Regions from separate parts of the Rhizobacter sp. P3_C12 genome, predicted to be linked through region 1. Evidence: predicted binding sites of a transcription regulator. Region 1 holds the regulator's gene; each other region holds the start of a gene.
The links. Region 1 encodes FliA, which starts transcription of late flagellar genes. Its sites were predicted from a motif close to CTAAAGTTTNNNNNNNNNNNGCCGNTA; they were not measured.
Positions count from the first base shown of each region.

Region 1 (9,980 bases):
AGAGGCGGTATTTGTCGCTGTCATTGCGCTCGTGCTTGATCTGCCGCTCGACGTCATTGAGGTACTTCCTGAGGTCGCTGGGAAGCAGTCCTACGAATTCAGGAGACGTCGCTTCGGCAAGAGAGACCAGGCAGCCGTCGACTTCTGTTCCTGGTCGGCACGGGTAGGCGCGGGTCCACTTATCGAGGAAGGTTTTCGCGTTCTTGAAGGCGGCGTGAATCTGGAGCAGAGCATGCACGGGTGCGGCGGTCGTCTCGATCGCTTGACGGATCCCCTTGCGAAGTTCGGAAGGGCACGATGTTCCGAACTGGTCGAGGATGCTGAGTGTCACGCTGTCTTTGGTTTCCTGTATGTGATCCCGAAGGCGCTCCCGCTGACTCGACCCCGCATTCCTTCCATGGGTTGAAGGGGAGCGATTGATCGCGGTGAGAATCTTGGACTCGAACTCCTGCTGCTCGGAACGGACCTTCTCCGAAGATTCCGGTTCCAATGCGGATTTGATCCAGTAGTTTCCCCGTTGATCGTCGTGAGGGCAGTACATTATTGGCGATTCTTGGCGAACGATTTCACTTGTCGACGATCCAATGCCGTGCTCGTCACTGCTGCTTTGATCGTTTGAAATGGAAGAATCTTGCCCCGATGAGGTTTTGGCGTGAGGAGAAACTCCATTGCCGACATTCAGTCGAATGTGAGCGAGGAATTCCTTTGCGCTGTGAGCGGCCTTGGCGATGCCACGGCGTAGCTTCCTCGCTCCGCTCCTCGCGGTGTCACGGGTTTTGTCAAAGCCGTGTCTGACTTTTGTCTTCGCTGATTCGATCACGGAACTTCCTTCTGAGTTGGCGGCGTAAACGATCGCGCTTCGCCGCCTGTTGTTCGGGACACAGGTAAGTGACTTCGTCGGCTGCAGGGTTCCAACGTGGGCCATCGCTCAGGGAGAGAGGAGTCTTCGTAACGCGGGGGCATGGTCACGAAACAGAGCCGCTTTCCCCCCTCTGATCCGGCTCAAGTTCCGCCCCCACCCCGGAACAATCGCGGGAGCACACCACCGCCCCCGCCATGTCCGACCAAGACCGCAACCTGCCCGCCTCGCAGCGAAAGCTCGACAAGGCCCGATCCGAGGGCCAGGTCGCGCGTTCGCGCGATCTGTCGCACTTCGCGGCGATCGCGGTCGGCGGTGCGGCGCTGGTGGCCGCGGCGCCGCTGCTGTCGCGCTGGCTGAAGCAGCTGCTCGCCACCGGCCTGCAGTTCAACGCCGTGATGGCGAAGAATCCCGAGGCGATGGGCGAGCGGCTGGCCGAACTCACGAGCAAGCTGATCTGGGTCGTGCTGCCGATGGGCCTGCTGATGATGGTGGTCGGCGTGGCCGTCGCCGTCGCGGCCGGCGGCTGGGTCTGGACGCTCAAGCCGCTCGCGCCCAAGTTCGACAAGTTCAACCCGATCACCGGCATCGGCAAGCTGTTCTCGAAGCAGCAGCTGATCGAGGCGATCAAGGGCGCCGTGCTGGCGCTGATCCTCGGCACCATCGGCGCGATGTACCTGCGCTCGCACGTCGAGATGTTCGCCGGTGCACTGTCGATGCCGCTGCCGCAGGCGCTGTCGCACGTCGGCAGCACCATCGTCGGCGGCATGCTGCTGGTGCTGCTGGCGCTGGCCGCCTTCGCGGCGGTCGACGTGCCGCTGCAGCGCCAGCTGCACGCGATGCGCCTGAAGATGAGCCACCAGGAAATCAAGCAGGAGCACAAGGAAGTCGAAGGCAACATGGAGATCAAGGCCAAGATCCGCGCCCGCATGCGCGAGATGGCCAATCGCCGCATGTTGGCCGCCGTGCCCACTGCCGACCTGGTCGTGATGAACCCGACCCACTACGCCGTCGCGCTGAAGTACGACGAAGGCAAGATGGGCGCGCCGCGCGTGGTCGCCAAGGGCGCCGACCTGATGGCCATGCGCATCCGCGACACCGCGAAGGAATCGAAGGTGCCGGTGCTGCAGGCGCCGGTGCTGGCGCGTGCGCTGTATGCCCACGCCGAGGTCGACCGCGAGATCCCGGCCGCGCTGTTCGCGGCCGTCGCCCAGGTGCTCGCCTACGTCTACCAGCTGCGTGCCGCGCTGAGCGGCCGCGTCGCGCTGCCGGGCGCGCTGCCCGAACTGAACGTGCCGGACGAGCTCGATCCGCACAACCCGAAGAGCGGCAAGTACGGCCTGAAGGCCACCGAGGACACTGAATGAATCCGCTGATCCAACAGATCCAGGGCTGGCTCGGCCCGCATGCCAAGGCGATCAAGGCGCTGATGGCGCCGGTCTTCATCATCATGGTGCTGTCCATGATGGTGCTGCCGCTGCCGGCCTTCGCGCTCGACCTGCTGTTCACCTTCAACATCGCGATGGCGCTGATGGTGATGATGGTCGCGGCCTACATGGTGCGGCCGCTCGATTTCTCGGCCTTCCCGACCGTGATCCTGCTGACCACGCTGCTGCGGCTGTCGCTGAACATCGCCTCCACCCGCGTCGTGCTGCTGCAGGGTCACACCGGGCCTGGCGCGGCCGGCAAGGTGATCGAATCCTTCGGCCACTTCCTGATCGGCGGCAACTTCGCGGTCGGCCTGATCGTGTTCGCGATCCTGGTGGTGATCAACTTCGTCGTGGTGACCAAGGGCGCCGAGCGAATCGCCGAAGTCGGCGCGCGCTTCACGCTGGATGCGATGCCCGGCAAGCAGATGGCGATCGACGCCGACCTGAACGCCGGCCTGATCGACGAGAAGGAGGCCAAGCGCCGCCGCCTCGAAGTGGGCAACGAGGCGGAGTTCTTCGGTTCGATGGACGGTGCCAGCAAGTTCGTGCGCGGCGACGCGATGGCCGGCCTGCTGATCCTGTTCATCAACATCATCGGCGGCTTCATCATCGGCGTGGCCCAGCACGACCTGTCGGCGTCGCAGGCGGCCGACAGCTACATCCTGCTGGCCATCGGCGATGCGCTGGTGGCCCAGGTGCCGGCGCTGCTGATCTCGGTGGCGGCGGCGATGGTGGTGTCGCGCGTCGGCAAGGAAGAAGACGTCGGCACGCAGGTCGCGAGCCAGGTCTTCAACTCGCCGCGCGTGCTGGGCATCACCGCCGGCGTGATCGGCCTGCTGGGCATCATCCCGGGCATGCCGCACCTGGTGTTCCTGCTGATCTCGGGCAGCATGGGCTATGCGGCCTGGTGGATGAACGAGCGCAACAAGCGCGTCCGGAACACGCCGCCGCCGGCCGCGCCGGTGGCCGAGCCGAATGCCGAGGCCAGCTGGGACGACCTGCAGCCGGTCGACACGCTGGGCCTGGAAGTGGGCTACCGGCTGATCACGCTGGTCGACAAGAACCGCGAGGGCGACCTGCTGCAGCGCATCAAGGGCGTGCGGCGCAAGTTCGCGCAGGATGTCGGCTTCCTGCCGCCGCCGGTGCACATCCGCGACAACCTGGAGCTCAAGCCCAGCATGTACCGGCTGACGCTGCGCGGCGCGGTGGTCGGCGAGGGCGAGGCCTTCCCGGGCATGCTGCTGGCGATCAACCCGGGCGGCGCGACCACCCAGCTGATCGGCACCCGCACCACCGACCCGGCGTTCGGGCTGCCGGCCGTGTGGATCGAGGAGCGCCAGCGCGAAGCGGCGCAGATGAACGGCTTCACGGTGGTGGACTGCTCCACCGTGGTGGCCACGCACCTGTCGCACCTGATGCAGCTGCACGCGGCCAAGCTGCTCGGCCGTGTCGAGACGCAGCAGCTGGTCGAGCACGTGACCAAGCTCGCGCCGAAGCTGATGGAAGACGTGATCCCGAAGATGGTCGGCATCGCCAGCCTGCAGAAGGTGTTGCAGCTGCTGCTGGAAGAGGGCGTGCACATCCGCGACATGCGCTCGATCGTCGAGAGCCTGGCCGAGCATGCGGCGGTGGCGAGCGAGCCGGGTGAGCTGGCGCGGCGCATCCGCATCAGCCTGGCGCCGGCCATCGTGCAGCAGATCTACGGCCCGGTGAAGGAGCTCGAGGTGATCGCGCTGGAGCCGGAGCTGGAGCGCCTGGTGACGCAGGCGCTGAACTCGCCGCACGGCGCGGTGCTCGACCCGGGCGTCGCCGACACGCTGACGCGCAGCGCCGCTGCCTCGGCCAAGCGCCAGGAAGACCTGGGCCACCCGGCCTGCCTGTTGGTGCCGGACATGATCCGCGCGCCGATGGCCCGGCTGCTGAAGCGCGCCGCGCCGCGGCTGCGGGTGCTGGGGCACAGCGAGATTCCGGAAACGCACTCGATCCGCATCGGGTCGATCATCGGGGCGAACTGATCGCGTGGTTCCGGTGTCCCGGGTGACAACCCGGGATCAACCCTCATTTGTTCGCTTGTCATCTTCCCCACCCGCGCCTTTGCCACAGAAACAGGCCGGCTTTCCCCCCTCTCATCGGCCTCAAGTTTCCGGTCCACCCCGGAACAATGACGGCACGCATCCACCGCGTCCGCCCATGACCTCTGCCTTCCTGTCCACCGCCGTGCCCCCTCGGCACGAAACATCCCAAATGAAGGGATTTACGGTGGCTCATCCCCGGACCGCGGCCGGCTGCGCTCTCACACACTGGATGCCATTGCTTGCCACTGGTTCCTGCTCGATCTCCTGGAGCTCCCGATGAACGTCAAACGCTTCACCGCCCGCACTTCGCGCGACGCCCTGACCCTGGTCCGCCAGGCTTTCGGCGAAGACGCCGTCGTGCTCTCGACCAAGCCCTGCGCCGAAGGCGTCGAGGTGCTGGCCATGGCGCCGGAAAGCGTTCAACAGATCGAGCGCCTGTCGGCCGCCGGTCCGATCCCGCCGTCGCCGCCGGTCGCCAAGCGCGCCGCCGCACCGCGCGCCCAGCCCGCCCGCCCCGCACCGGCCCCGCAACCCGCTCCCGCCCCGGCGATGGAAGTCAGCGACGACGTCGCCCGCCTGTCGATGAGCACGCTGTCGTTCCAGGATTACGTGCGTGAGCGCATGCTCAAGCGCCGCCAGGCCGCGATGCAGCAACAGCACGGCCGCGACAACGAACCCAGCTTCATGCCCGACGATGAGCCGTCGCTGCCGACCGCGCTCGAGCAGCGCCTGGCCGAACGGCAGGCAATGCACCCGGCACCGGCCCAGCACGCGCCGATGCAGGCCGTCGGTGGCCGCAGCGCCACGCTGCGCGAGCCGCCGGTGCTGCGCGAAGAAATCCGCGTGCAGCAACAGCAGGCCGCCGCCGCCCAAGCGCAGGCGCAAGCCCATGCACAGGCCCTGGCCGATGCACGGGCCCAGGCCCACGCCCAGCAGCACACGCCCGCCCCGGTGCCCGCCGCACCGGTCGTCTCGCTCGCCGATGCCCGCTCCAACGTCAACGCCTCGGCGCGCCGCGACCAGCAGGACATGATGAACGAGCTGCGCTCGATGAAGGGCCTGATCGAGGAGCGCTTCGGCGCCCTGGCCTTCATGGAGAAGCTGCAGCGCCAGCCCGCCCAGGCGATGCTGATCCAGAAGCTGCTCGACAGCGGCTTCTCGCCGGCGCTGATCCGCAAGCTGGCCGAGAGCCTGCCGAACGACGTGAGCGACGAGACCTCGTGGGCCGCCAACATCCTCGAGCGCAACCTGATCACCGGCGAGAACGACGCCGCGCTCGAAGACCAGGGCGGCGTCTACGCGCTGATCGGTTCCACCGGCGTCGGCAAGACGACCAGCGCCGCCAAGATTGCCGCCGCCTTCGCCACCAAGCACGGCGCCGCCAACCTCGGCCTGATCACGCTCGACGCCTACCGCGTCGGCGCCCACGAACAACTGCGCGCCTATGGCCGCATCCTCGGCGTGCCGGTGCACACCGCGCACGACCGCGCCTCGCTCGAAGACCTGCTGGAACTGCTGGCGGGCAAGAAGATGGTGCTGATCGACACCGCCGGCATGGCGCAGCGCGACAGCCGCACCCGCGAACTGCTCGACATGCTGGCCCACCGCTCGATCCAGAAGCTGCTGGTCGTCAATGCCGCCGCGCAGGGCGAGACCATCGAGGACGTGATGGTCTCGTACCGCGCCGCCGCCTGCAAGGGCATCGTGCTGTCCAAGCTCGACGAAGCCGTCAAGCTGGCGCCGGRGCTCGACGCGCTGATCCGCCACAAGCTGAAGGTGGTCGGCGTCGCCAACGGCCAGCGCGTCCCCGAAGACTGGCACCGCCTGTCGGCCCACGCGCTGGTGCATCGCGCGCTGCGCGCCAACACCGGCACTGCCTACCGCATGGATGCCGACGACGTGAACCTGATCTTCACGGCGCGCCAGCCGGCGCTGCGCACCCGCGGGTCGCTGCACGCCTGATCGATCGCCCGATCCCACAAGAACAGCCCCCCTCGACTCGTCCTCAGCGCCCCATGCACGACGCCTACGACTCCTCGTTCCCGCAAGACCAGGCCCACGGCCTGCGCCAGCTGTTCGGCCAGACGCGCGTGCGTTTCGTGCCGGTGGTGGCCAACCCGAACATGGCGTTCGGCGGCGTGATGCTGGAGCGCCTGTGCACCGCCTTCGGCGAGCTGGGCGCGCATGTGCTGGTGATCGACGCCTCCGACCGCGCGCCGGCCCCGGCCGAGCTGACGGCCGTCGGCCTGACCGGCTGCGTCGAGGCGCTGTCGCACCAGGTGTCGTACCTGGCCGCGCGCGGCCTGCCGATCCGCTACGTGGACGCGCACGGCAGCACCGCCAACTTCCTGCACGCCGCCGCCGATGCCGCGCCGCACGCCGACGTGGTGCTTGTGCATGCGACCGAGACCGACCTGTGCCGTTTGTTCATGCGCAGCGAGGCGCGCCCGCTGCTGCTGGCCGACGACCGCCCGAGCAGCGTGACCCACGCCTACGCCGCGATGAAGCTGCTGACGCAGCGCGCCGGCCTGATGGTGCACGACCTGCTGCTCGGCGCCGCCCCGCATTCGCCGCGCGCCGAACGCATCGCGCAGCAGATCGCCTCGTGTGCCGATGGCTTCCTGGGCGCCGTGCTGCGCGACTGGATGCACGTCGACCCTGCGTCCGATGTCAACGATCCGCCCACGCCGGCCCTGCGCCGCTGGGCCCGTGATGTGCTGCAGCCTGCCGCCTCTGTCGAAACCGCGTACGCCACCGCATTCCCGGCGTACCGCGATTTCCCGCAGCAGGCCCTGAACTGAATTTCCCCGGAGCTGACCCCATGTATACCGCCAAAGGCCAACTCGACGTCAACACGATGCTCAAGCAGTACAGCTCGCTGGTGCGCCGCCTCGCGCACCAGATGATCGCGAAGCTGCCTGCCAACGTCGAGATCGACGACCTGATCCAGGTCGGCATGATCGGCCTGACCGACGCGCTGAGCCGCTTCGACGCAGCCCAGGGCGTGCAGTTCGAGACCTTCGCGACGCAGCGCATCCGCGGCGCGATGCTCGACGAGCTGCGCGGCAACGACTACCTGTCGCGCGGCACGCGCAAGCAGCAGCGCACCATCGAATCGGCGGTGCACAAGCTCGAGCAGAAGCTCGGCCGCGCGCCCGCCGAGAGCGAGATCGCCCGCGAGATGGGCGTCACGCTGCCGGAGTACCAGGAACTCCTTGGCAAGGTGCGCGGCACCCAGCTGGTTTACCTGGAGGACATGTCGGGCGACGATGGCGACAATGACTACCTCGACCGGCACGTCGCCGACGAAGGGGTCAACCCGCTCGCGCAGCTGCAGGACCAGCGCATGCGCCAGGCCCTGGTCGACGGCATCAAGACGCTGCCGGAGCGCGAGCAGTACGTGATGAGCATGTACTACGAGCACGACATGAACCTGAAGGAAATCGCGGCCGTGCTGAAGGTGACCGAATCGCGCGTCTGCCAGCTGCACAGCCAGTCCATCGCCCGCTTGCGCGTCAAGCTGCGCGAGTGGTGAGCACGGGAATCGAGACCACATGTTTGCAATGTTCCGCAAGGGCCGCGAGCTGCCGCCGGTCGAGCCCGTTGTGAGCGCCTTGAGCGCGGCCGCCGAGCCCGACCTGCGTGCCGCGGTGCAGTCGATCGGCAAGCAGGCGTCCAGCGTCGGCCGCGACGCCGCCGAGGTGCGCGGCCTGCTCGACGACGCGAGCAAGGTGTCGGCGCGCCAGGCGCAGGCCGTGCTCGCGCTGGCCGGCCAGCTCGGTGAAGTCACCCGGGCGCAGCAGGCGATCGGCGACGTGACGGCCGGCAGCCTCGAGGCGGTCGGGCGTGCGCGCGACGCGGTCGAGGCGGTCGGCACCGAGGTCTCGGGCATCGTCGACACGCTGCGCGAGGTGGCCGCGGCCGCCAGCGAGATCACGCAGATCGCGCTGCAGACGCGGCTGGTGGCATTCAATGCCTCGGTCGAGGCCAAGCGCGCCGGCGAGGCCGGCCGCGGCTTCGGCGTGGTGGCCGATGCGGTGAAGGATCTGGCCTCGAAGGTCGAGGGCTCGTCGAAGGCGATCATGAGCACCGTGGGCGTGCTCGACACCCGCATCGAGGCCTTGTCGCGCGAGATCCACGTCAAGCCGGGCGAGGTCCGGCAGGGCGGGTTCCACAAGGCGCTGGCCGATGTCGAGGCCGGTGTCGCGAGCATCACCGCCGCGGCCACGCAAAGCCGCGAGATCTGTAGCGGCGTCAACGTGCAGATGGGCGCGATGCAGTCGGAGATCCAGCAGACCACCGCCGCGCTCGACAGCGCGATGCGCCGCAGCGAGGCCTTCCTGAAGGTCTCGGAGCACCTGATCGAGCTGGTGGCCGAATGCGGCATCGAGACCGAGGACACGCCGTTCATCCAGGCCGCGATGGAAGCAGCCGCGCAGATCGGCAAGCTGCTCGAGGATTCGCTGCGCACCAAGACGATTTCGGCGAGCAACCTGTTCGACGAGAACTACCGGTCGCTGCCGGGCACCAACCCGGCGCAGCACGCGACGCAGTTCATCGAGCTGGCCGACCGGCTGTTCCCGCAGGTGCAGGAGCGGGTGCTGACGCTGAGCCCGAAAGTGGTGTTCTGCATCGCGGTCGACCGCAACGGCTACGTGGCGACGCACAACAAGAAGTACTGCCACCCGCAGCGCGGCGACCTGGCCTGGGACACCGCCAACAGCCGCTACCGCCGCATCTTCAACGACCGCACCGGGCTCGCCTCGGCGCGCAACCAGCGCCCGTTCCTGCTGCAGACCTACCGCCGCGACATGGGCGGTGGCCAGTTCGTGCTGCTGAAGGAAGCCGCCGCACCGATCACGGTGCAGGGCCGGCACTGGGGCGGCATGCGGCTCGCGTTCAACTTCTGAGGTCGGCTGCGACGTGCTCTGGCCGCTGCCCGCGCTGATCGCCTGGGCCGCGGCCTGGGGGCTCTTCTTCGGATTGCAGCGCGCTGCGGCACCGCTCGGTGTCGCGCTGCTGCTGGCCACCGCGCTCGGCGGCGTGCTGGCGCTGCTGCCGATCGTCGCCGGCACGCGCTGGCGGCGCATCTTCGTCGCGCTGGGTTTCCCCCTCTCGTTGCTGGCCTCCGGCCTTGCCGGTGCGCTGCCCGCCTGGGCCTGGCTGCTGCCGATGGGCGCGCTGCTGGCCCTCTATCCCGTCCATGCCTGGCGCGATGCGCCGGTGTTCCCGACGCCGCGCGGTGCGCTGCGCGGCCTGCCGGCGCTGGTGCCGCTGCCGGACGGCGCACGCGTGCTCGACGCCGGCTGCGGGCTGGGGGATGGCCTGCGCGAGTTGCACGCGGCGTATCCGCGCGCGGTGCTCGACGGCATCGAATGGAGCTGGCCGGTGCGGCTGCTGTGCGGCCTGCGCTGCCGGCTGCAGCGCATCCCGGCACGCGTGACGCGCGGCGACATCTGGCAGGCCGACTGGTCGGCGTACGAACTGGTCTACCTGTTCCAGCGGCCGGAGAGCATGCCGCGCGCGGTCGCGAAGGCGCGGCAGCAGCTGCGCGCCGGTGCGTGGATGGCCAGTCTGGAGTTCGAGGCGCAGGAACTGCGCCCGGTGGCCCGGCAC
Region 1 is NZ_JBFUGW010000106.1:11,072-21,051, reverse strand. It holds partial or broken gene AC1DXV_RS17440 (hypothetical protein) at 1-820, opposite strand, end outside; gene flhB (flagellar biosynthesis protein FlhB) at 1,057-2,226, shown strand; gene flhA (flagellar biosynthesis protein FlhA) at 2,223-4,304, shown strand; gene flhF (flagellar biosynthesis GTPase FlhF) at 4,641-6,326, shown strand; gene AC1DXV_RS17420 (hypothetical protein) at 6,380-7,165, shown strand; gene AC1DXV_RS17415 (RNA polymerase sigma factor FliA) at 7,186-7,899, shown strand; gene AC1DXV_RS17410 (methyl-accepting chemotaxis protein) at 7,919-9,274, shown strand; gene AC1DXV_RS17405 (class I SAM-dependent methyltransferase) at 9,288-9,980, shown strand, end outside.

Region 2 (4,315 bases), on a different contig from region 1:
CAGCGGCGCGGTGTCGCGGGCGACGATCAGATGGTCGCGCAGCGCCTGGCGCGCCGAAGCGTCACCGGCGAGCTCGACGATGCGGGCCTCGTAGTCGGCCAGCGTGTTGCAGGACAGCTGAGGCAGGCCGACGGCATCCAGCAGGCTGGCCGCGACGCGCGATGCGAAGGACTGGCCGGTGTAGGTGACGACCGGCACGCCGGCCCACAGCGCATCGCTGGCCGTGGTGTGGCCGTTGCAGGGCCAGGCGTCGATGTACAGGTCGGCGAGCGGCAGGCGGCTCAGGTGCTCGCGCAGGCCGACCTTCGGGCCGAACACCAGGCGCTCGGTATCGATGCCGCGTGCCTTGGCCTCGGCACGCAGCAGGGCCGGCGCATGCTCGTTCCATTGCAGCAGCCACAGCACCGAGTTCGGGATGCGGTGCAGCAGCCGGCACCAGACGTCGAACACCTCGGGAGACAGCTTGAACGGCTGGTTGAAGCCGCACAGCACCAGCGCGTCTTCCGGCAAACCGACCTGGGCCCGGGTGCAGGGGCCGGGCAGCGGGCGCTGGCGGTCGTTCGGCTGGTAGCAGCCGGGCATCAGCGCGAGCTTCTCGCTGTAGTGCGCGGCATGGTCGAGCGGCGAGACGATGGCGTCGCCGATGAAGTAGTCGATTGCGTCGGACCCGGTGCTGCCCGGAAAGCCGAGGAAGCTCACCTGCACCGGCGCCGGCCGGTGGCCGAAGATCTTCAGCCGGCCGTCGCGGGTGTGGCCCTTCAGGTCGACCAGCACATCGATCTGGTCGCTGCGGATCTGCTGCGCCACTTCCAGCTCGCCGCGCTTGCTCACGTCGTCGAAGCGGTCGGCCGCGCGGCGCAGCCGCTGGCGCATCTCGCTGCCGTCTTCGGGGCCGTGCGAATAGAGCGTGACGTCGAAGCGGCTGCGGTCGAGCTTCTCGAACACCTCGGCCATCAGGAGCGCGGTGGCGTGGTGATGGAAGTCGGCCGAGACGAAGCCGACGCGCAGCCGCGTGGGCAGCGGGCGAGGCGCGACCGGTGCGAACGGCTTGATCCCGCGCATGTGGAAGCGCCAGCACGAGCGGGCGATGCGCAGCTGCACCTGGGGGTCGGCGGTCAGCGTGGTCTGCGCGAACACGGCGGCCCAGCGGTCGGCATCGGCCGGCAGCGCGGCGGCCATGCGCTCCAGCGCCGCCAGGTCCTCGCGGGCATGGTCCCAGCGGCACAGCTCGCGTTCGATGAAGGTCAGCACGCTTTGCGCGGCCAGGTCGCCCGGGCCGAGGCCTAGCACGAGCGAGGTGCGCAGGCATTCGGTGGCTTCGGCCTTCATGCCCAGCGCATTGAAGGCCAGGCCGAGCCGGAAGTGCGACAGCGCGTGGTCGATGTTGCGCGCCAGTGCATCGAACAAGGCGGTGATCGCGGCCTGGTGCTGGTTCGCGTTGAAGAGCGCCATGCCGAGGGTCTGGTGGTACTCGGTGCTGCGCGGCACGTGCGCGGGCTGTTGCTGCAGGCAGGTGGCCGCCTCGGCGTAGCGGTGCTGCGCGTGCAGGCATTCGGCGGCGATGATGCGGGCCACCGGATCGTCCGGTTGCAGCTTGAGGGCGGCCGAGGCCGACTGCAATGCCTTCTCGTGCGCGCCGTTCTTCATCTGTGCGCGTGCCAGGTTCACCAGGTAGAGGTTGTCCTGCGGCTCGCGCTCGGTGGCGCGCAGGAAGGCGCTCTCGGCGCTGCGCCAGTCGCCGGCCTTCGCATGCCCGATGCCTTCCTCCCAATCCTGCTTCGCGCTGCGCAGGTAGGGTGCAATCGTGGCGGCGCGCGGCTTCGAGGGCTTGTGTGGCTTGGTGTGCATCGTGCTGGCGCGCCTGGGCACGCCCCGTGGAAGGGTGCTGAAATTCTAGGAAACCACCCCGTGCCGGTCTCGCGGAGATGCACCGCAGACGCCTGCCAATTCAGCGCTTCCCGGGCTGCGAGAAACATCTCGAAACGTCCGTGCGGACCCTCAAGTTTCCGGCCCAAGTGCAGATAGAAGCCGGGTTCTCCTCCCTCTGTTCAACGGATCCCTCCGAAATTTTCGTGACCGGGTCTCAAGTCCGGAAAGTGGCGGTCCGATAAAGCCTCCAACGGCGACGCAACAACGGCGCCGGGGTCCGGCAGACCAGTGAGGCCGGGCGCAGCAAGCCGCACAGGACGTGCGGTCGTTTAGGCAGAGAGGATCACGGTAGAGACACCAATCTGCCGAGGCAATGCCGGCGCTCATGCCGGGTCTCGTTTCAACCGTTATGGAGTATTTCAAATGAGCATGTCAGTCAACACCAACGTCACGTCGCTGAACGCACAACGCAATCTGTCGACCACCCAGAATGCCCTGTCGACCTCGATGCAGCGCCTGTCTTCCGGCCTGCGCGTCAACAGCGCCAAGGACGACGCCGCCGGCCTGGCGATCTCGGAGCGCATGGGCGCCCAGGTCCGCGGCATGAACGTCGCGATCCGCAATGCCAACGACGGCATCTCGCTGGCGCAGACCGCTGAAGGCGCGCTGGGCAAGGTCGGCGATTCGCTGCAACGCATGCGTGAACTCGCCGTTCAAGCCCGCAACGGCACCAACGGCACCAGCGACAAGGATTCGCTGGACAAGGAATTCCAGCAACTCGGCGCGGAAATCAGCCGCGTGCTCGGTGGCACGACCTTCAACGGCATCAACATCATCGGCTCCGACGCCGGCGCGAAAGAGTTCCAGATCGGTGCCAACACGACCACCAACGACTCGATCACGGTGACCACCACCGACATGTCGCAAGCCGCCAGCATCACCGACGTGACCAGCGAGAAGATCGACAGCACGCAAGACGCGGCTGCCCTGAAGGACGTGATCGACAAGATCGACGGCGCGATCGACTCGATCAACAGCGAGCGCGCCATGTACGGTGCGGTGCAGAACCGCTTCGACTCGGTGATCTCCAACCTGCAGACCTCGGTGGAGAACCAGTCGGCCGCCAAGAGCCGCATCACGGATGCCGACTTCGCGTCTGAAACGTCGAACCTGTCGCGTGCCCAGATCCTGCAGCAGGCCGGCACGGCGATGGTGGCGCAAGCCAACCAACTGCCGCAGCAAGTGCTGTCGCTGCTGAAGTAAGCCGCCAGGCTCGCTTCTACAAGGCCCCGCCCGGGAAACCGGGCGGGGCCTTCTCGTTTGGCGGATGAAAAGACGGGTCGAACCGGCTCATTTCCCGGTTTAACCCCACTCCAGTTCTCGGAACAATCACTTCCACAGGTTCCTCGCCCGGGATCTGCGGTCCGGATCCACTGAAGGATGCTGACGGGGCGGTGTGCAACAGCACACCTTTCATGTCGGTGGCCAACGGTGATTCGCGCCGGGTCTGACGCAGGGCATCACACCCCTGCGGCAAGCGCCGGCGCATTTCGCCGGGAGTCATTGATTCTTGAGGAGTGCTTCATGCCACAAACCATCAACACGAACATCGTTTCGCTGAACGCGCAACGAAACCTGAATTCTTCCCAGTCCGCGCTGGCCGTCTCGATGCAGCGCCTGTCGTCCGGCCTGCGCGTCAATTCCGCGAAGGACGACGCCGCCGGCCTCGCGATCGCCGAACGGATGAACGCGCAAGTGCGCGGCATGAACGTCGCGATCCGCAACGCCAACGACGGCATCTCGATGGCGCAGACCGCTGAAGGTGCGCTGTCCAAGGTGGGCGATGCGCTGCYACGCATGCGCGAACTGTCGGTGCAGGCCCGCAACTCGACCAACAGCAACAGCGACAAGGATTCGCTGAACAAGGAATTCAAGCAGCTGTCGGCCGAAATCGGCCGTGTCCTCAACGGGACCACGTTCAACGGCCAGCCGATCCTCGCGTCGACCGGCACGCAGACCTTCCAGGTCGGCGCCAACACGACCGTCAACGACACCATCGACATCACCACCGTCAACCTGACCGTCGACGCCTCGATCACCGCGGTGACCGACGCGCTGGTCGTGATCGATAGCACGGCCGACGCGACTGCCATCGCGACGGTGATGAATTCCATCGACGGCGCGCTGGACCTGATCAACGACACCCGCGCCACCTACGGTGCCAGCCAGTCCCGCTTCGATTCGGTGATCGCCAACCTGCAGACGGCGGTGGAAAACCAGTCGGCCGCCCGCAGCCGCATCATGGACGCCGACTTCGCGGCTGAAACCGCCGCGCTGAGCCGTGCGCAGATCCTGCAACAGGCCGGCAACGCGATGGTGGCCCAGGCCAACCAGCTGCCGCAGCAGGTGCTGCAGCTGCTGAAGGGCTGATGAACGACGAGCGGGG
Region 2 is NZ_JBFUGW010000019.1:34,692-39,006, reverse strand. It holds gene AC1DXV_RS05600 (O-linked N-acetylglucosamine transferase, SPINDLY family protein) at 1-1,848, opposite strand, end outside; gene AC1DXV_RS05595 (flagellin domain-containing protein) at 2,293-3,132, shown strand; gene AC1DXV_RS05590 (flagellin N-terminal helical domain-containing protein) at 3,454-4,299, shown strand.
Region 2: AC1DXV_RS05595 (flagellin domain-containing protein) is a predicted target of FliA. The motif match lies at 1,998-2,024, and genes of this name have one in related genera.

Region 3 (5,447 bases), on a different contig from region 1:
CGACATCGCTGCGCCACAGCACCATCTCGATCGGGAACTCGCTGCCGTCGGCGCGCAGCGCGTGCAGCTCCATGCGCTTGCCGAGCACGTGCGGCGGCCCGCCCGCCTGCATGCGGCGCAGGCCCGCCTCGTGCGCCGCGCGGTGGCGCTCGGGCACGATCACCTCGCTGACCGGCAGCCCGACCACGTCGGCGCGCCGGCGTCCGAAGATCGCCTCGGCCGACGGGTTGAACTCGACGATGCGGCCCTCGGCGTCGGTGGAGATCAGCGCGGCGAGCGCGTGGTCGACGATCGCCGACTTCAGCGCCTCGCTGGCGCGCAGCTGCTCCTGGCGCAGCGCGAGCTCCTCTTCGCCCTGGCGCAGGTCGGTGTGGTCGAGCCCGCAGACCACCACCGCCTGCACCGGCCCGCCGCCGGGCGTGTACGGCACCAGCACCTGCTCTCGGTAGCGGCGGCCCTGCTGCTGGTAGTGCACCCAGCCCTGCAGGTGCAGCGACTCGCCGGCGAACAGCCGCTCGAAGATCGGCACGAAGTTGCGGTAGACGCCGTCGTCGAGCACCTCGGACATGTGGTGGCCGATCACGCGCTCGGGCGGCAGGCCCATGAAGCGCAGGGCTTCGAGGTTGGCGTACAGGTAGCGCCCGTCGCGGCCGACCACCGCGACGCGGGTGTTGATGTGCTCCAGCAGCACGCCCATCAGCACCGGGTCGAGCATCGGCAGCGAAGGCGGCTCCGCCCCCCAGCGCGTCGTCGACCAGCGCAGCTCCCGCTGGTCGTGGCCGACGTCGCCGTTCCCGCTCATGCCGCCGGCGCCGCGAATCCCAAGACCACGCGCCGCGTCTGCGCCGACTTCTTCTCGATCTTCGTGACCACCACCGCCCCGATGTCGGCGGTGTTCGCGACATGCGTGCCGCCGCAGGGCTGCAGGTCGACGCCTTCGATCTCCAGCACCCGCACCCGGCCCAGGCCGCGCGGCGGCTGCACGCTCATGCTGCGCACCAGGCCGGGGTTGGCGTCCAGCTCGGCCTCGCTGATCCAGCGGTGGCGCACCGGGTGCGCGCCGGCCACCAGGCGGGCGAGGCCGGCGGTCAGCGCCTCCTTGTCGAGCGGGTCGGTCATGTGGAAATCGAGCCGGGCCGACTCGGCGGTGATCGAGCACCCGTCGACCGGGTGCGGCACCAGCGCGCACAGCAGGTGGGTGGCCGTGTGGAAGCGCATGTGGCGCTCGCGGCGCGCCCGGTCGATGCAGGCCGTCACCGGCTGGCCGGGCGCAAGGGTGGCGAGCAGCGCCTCCTGCCCGGGCGCCGGCACATGGACGATCTCGCCCGGTGCCGCGCCCTTGCGCGTGTCGGCGATCTGCAGCACGCGGCCGTCGGCCAGCCGCAGCTCGCCGCGGTCGCCGGCCTGCCCGCCGCCGAGCGGGTAGAACACGGTGCGGTCGAGTTGCACGCCGGTCTCGCCGAGCGCGATGATGCGCGCCTCGCAGTCGTCGAGCGCAGCGTCTTCGCGGAACAGTTCTTCGGTGGTCATCGCATGCATCCTGGCCGTGGTCGTGGCATCAAGCGGGGTCGGTGATGAAGCGGCGCAGCACGTCGAAGGCCTCGTTCGGCTTCTCGCGCCAGGCGCCGTGGCCGATGCCGGGGAACGAATGGAACTGCCGCCAGCGCGCAGGCAGCGCCGCGGCGATGTCCTGCGCGTCTTCGAGCGGGCACACCGGGTCGAGTTCGCCGGCCAGCACCAGCACCGGGCATTGCGCGGCGGCCAGCCCGGGCAGCAGGTTCATCTGACGTTGCTCGCCGCGGATGAAGGCCTGCAGGATCTCGGGGGCGGTGAAGCGCCAGGGCGCGCTCTCGACGCGGCCGACCAGGCTCGGGTTGTACAGCGGTTTGCAAACGCGCTGGTAGACGGCGTTGTTCTCGTCGCTCGGGTCGGCCCAGAAGCGCTCGGCCACGTCGCGCGCCTCGCGGCCGCCGAGCTGCTCGAACATCGCCAGCTTGCGCGGCATCGCCATGCTGCCGGCGGTGCTCGACAGGATCACCTTGGCCGCATGCCCCGGGTGGCGCGCGATGTAGCGCTGCGCGACGAAGCCGCCGAACGACTGGCCGAGCACGATCGGGCGCGCGATGCCGAGCGCATCGCACAGCCGCACCACGTCGTCGGCCCAGGTGTCCAGCGTCCACTCCGACGGCGGGCGGCGGTCGCTCATGCCGTGGCCGCGGTGGTCGTAGTAGACGATCTGGGCCAGGTCGGCCAGGCGGGAGAACAGGGGCTTGAAGGCGACGTGGTCGAAACCCGGGCCACCGTGCAGCAGCACGAGGTTGGGCTTTTCCCGCACACCGTTGCCGTCGGGGACGAGGCCGGGGCCTTCGACGTCCACGAACAGCCTCACACCGGGCTCGATCTGAATGCGCACGCGCTGGCCTTCGTTGTTCAACCAGGGGGCGATCTTGCCATGCCCGGCCCCAGGCGAAGGAAGGCTAGCCTCCGGCCAGCAGGCGTTGTCGTTTCTGGGTCTGGTCGATGTAGCGCTGCAGGGCGCGCGACACGTCGCTGGTCGGGTTGACGATCTCGCAGCCCAGGCGCACGCCGCGCGAATCGGGGTTGATCGAGGTCACGTGCTGCAGGCGCAGCGCGACGTGGATGCGCGTGTCGACGTCGAGGTCCATCTGCACGCCGTTGAGCACCACGCCGGGCGGCAGCGGCGGCACGTCGTCGGGCAGGAACAGCGCGCAGCCGCCGATGCTCACGTCGAGCACGCGCAGCGCAAGCGGCATCTCGTGGATGGCCGGGTGGCGCACCCGCGCCATCGGCGTGCTGCGCAGCAGCGGCCGCACGCGGAAGCCGCTGCGGCGCTGGAAACGGAACAGCTCGCGCGGCATCGCGCAGTTCAGCACCGCGTTGCGGCCGTTGTGCACCATCACCAGCCCGACCGCGTCGAACTGCAGCTTGATGCTGTCCAGGTAGGCGACCGCGACGGCATCCGCCGACTCGACCAGCGCCTGCACCTGGTTGTTCTCGCCTTCGGCACTGAAGCTGATCAGGCCGCGCACCGGGTCGATCGACCACAGCGTGGTGGTGTAGTTGGCACCGTCGCTGCCGTTCAGGTGGACGATCACGTTGCCGTCMTGCAGCCGCTTGAGCATCGCCAGCACCTCGGGCACGGCGGAGAGGCGGAAATCGTCCAGCCCGCCATGGGTGGCGGACAGCGCGTCCAGCGGCATCGGCATCGTGTCCAAGTTCGGCTCCGGTCGGCGGGACGGTCCGCCGCGATCAGTGAACGTCAGTGAACGGCTCAGTGAACGGTCTTCGGCTTGCCGGCGAGGATCGCGTCCAGGTCTTCCAGCCACGGCTCGGCCAGGTGGCGGATCTCGGCATCATTGACCAGGATGCGCTGCATGATGCGCGATTTCAACTGGGCTTCCTCGGAATCCAGCGGGCGCTGCGCGGCGGCGTGCTTGAGCTGCGAGATCAGCACGGCGCAGGCGCCTTCGAGCTTGACCACGTGGTCCCAGTTGCCGACGCGGGCAGCTTCGAGCATGTCCTGGCTGGCGCGCTCGATGGCTTCGTAGTAGTTCAGCAGGGCCTTGTTCATGGGGTGGTCTCCGTTGTCGTGCGACCGGTCGATCTGGTAGGGCTTCATGGTGTGGGCTCGGCGCTTCAGGCGGCGGTCTTGATGTCGATCTCGGCCCAGGCACTGCGCAGGGGCTCGATCAGTTGCACGCATTCGTCGAGGGCGGCCTCGTCGCTGTGCAGGTTGGCTTGCGTCAGGCGCAGGGCCATGTAGGCGTACAGGTCGTTCAGCTGGGCGGCGAGCGCGCCACCCTCCTTCAGGTTCAGGCCGGCCTTCAGGCCTTCATCGACGATGCGCACCGCGCGGCTGATGGCGCGGCCCTTCTCCTCGATCTTCTTGTTGCGGATGGCGCCGCGCGCCTGGGCGATGCAATCGATCAGCCCGTCGAACAGCATGGCGATCAGCTGGTGCGGCGATGCGCCGTCGACCCCGGTGCCGACCTGCACTGCCTGGTAGGCATTGCTGCGGCCGCCGAAGGGCGATGCGGAGTAGTCGGAACCGAACATGTTCTTGGCCTTGTGCGTGACTGGATGCACTGTTTATCGGCCCGCCCCGCGCGGCCTTTAGGCCGCACAAGTGGGGTGAAACAGGGTCCATTTCGCCCTCAAGTGTGAGGAGAAGTTGCAGCTGGCAGAAAGGCTTCACGCGAGCGCAGCGAAGCACCCCAAGCAACTCGCCCAGGAACCGGCTTTGCCGGGCCTGCGGCGAGGTGCCCCCTCGGGGGGCAGGAGCGAAGCGACGTGGGGGCCGTCAACTAGCCGGTGGACTTGTTCCAGTTCGCGATCTGCTGCGTGATGTAGGTGCTGAGCGTGTTCAGCCCCGCCATCTTCGTGTCGAGCGCGGTGTACTGGGCGCGCAGGCGCTTCTCGGTGTTCGTCATCCGGTCGGTGATGTCGTCCTGCCGTTCCTGGTTGTCCTTCAGCGTGCTGTTCAGCCCGGTGGTGCGGGCGGCCAGCGTGCCGTCGGTGCCCAGCACCTGGTCGCCCAGCGCGCGCAGCTTCTGCGCGAAGCCGTCGTTGGCCGAGTCGGTCGTGTCGCTGTTGGCGAACGCCTTCTTCATCTCGCTCAGGTTGCCCAGGGCGCTGGTCAGCTTGGTGTCGCTGACCTTCAGCGTGCCGTCGGTCTGGATCTCCAGGCCGATCGAGGACAGTGTCGGGAACGCGCTCGAGGCCGAGCCGGTGCCCGTCAGCATCGAGCGCAGCTGGCGCTGCAGCGACACCGCGGTGCTGTCGCCCTGCAGCGTGCCGGCCGTCTTGGTCGCATCGTCGTACTTGGTCTGCGTCTTCAGCAGCGATGCGAGGCCGTTGTAGGCGGCCGTGAAGCTCGTGATCGCGCTCTTGATCGAGGTGTTGTCCTGCGCGACGCTGACCTGCACGTCACCGGTGGTGACCTTCTGCAGGTTCATCGTCAGGCCCTGCACCACGTCGTTCAGCGTGTTGCTCGCCGAGGTGATGTCCAGCCCGTTGATCTTCGCCTTCGCATCGACGGCGGTCTGGGTGCGCGTCATCGCGGCGCTGCCGTCGGTCGCGTCGTACGCGAAGGCCGACGGGCCGGCGCCGCTGGCCGTCACGCGGAAGCCGTTCTCGGCCCCGGTGGACTTCGACGACAGCACCAGCCGCGCACCGCTCGAGTCGGTGACGATGGAGGCCGAGACGCCGCCACCCGCCGCATTGATCTTGTCGCGCACGTCGGCCAGCGTGTCGGTCGCGCTGATCGCGATGTTCATCGAGCTGATGGTCGCGCGAGCCTTGAAGCCCGGCTCGCCGATGTCCCAGCTGCCGGTGTCGATGGTCAGCGAGCCTTCGCCGACGACCGCGCTGCTGGATGTGAAGCTGGTGCTTGCCACCGACTGCGAGGCCGCCAGGCTCTGCACGCT
Region 3 is NZ_JBFUGW010000019.1:28,791-34,237, forward strand. It holds gene AC1DXV_RS05555 (hybrid sensor histidine kinase/response regulator) at 1-802, opposite strand, end outside; gene AC1DXV_RS05560 (alanyl-tRNA editing protein) at 799-1,530, opposite strand; gene AC1DXV_RS05565 (alpha/beta fold hydrolase) at 1,559-2,413, opposite strand; gene AC1DXV_RS05570 (flagellar brake protein) at 2,478-3,227, opposite strand; gene AC1DXV_RS05575 (flagellar protein FliT) at 3,293-3,592, opposite strand; gene fliS (flagellar export chaperone FliS) at 3,658-4,077, opposite strand; gene fliD (flagellar filament capping protein FliD) at 4,326-5,447, opposite strand, start outside.
Region 3: fliS (flagellar export chaperone FliS) is a predicted target of FliA. The motif match lies at 4,112-4,138, and genes of this name have one in related genera.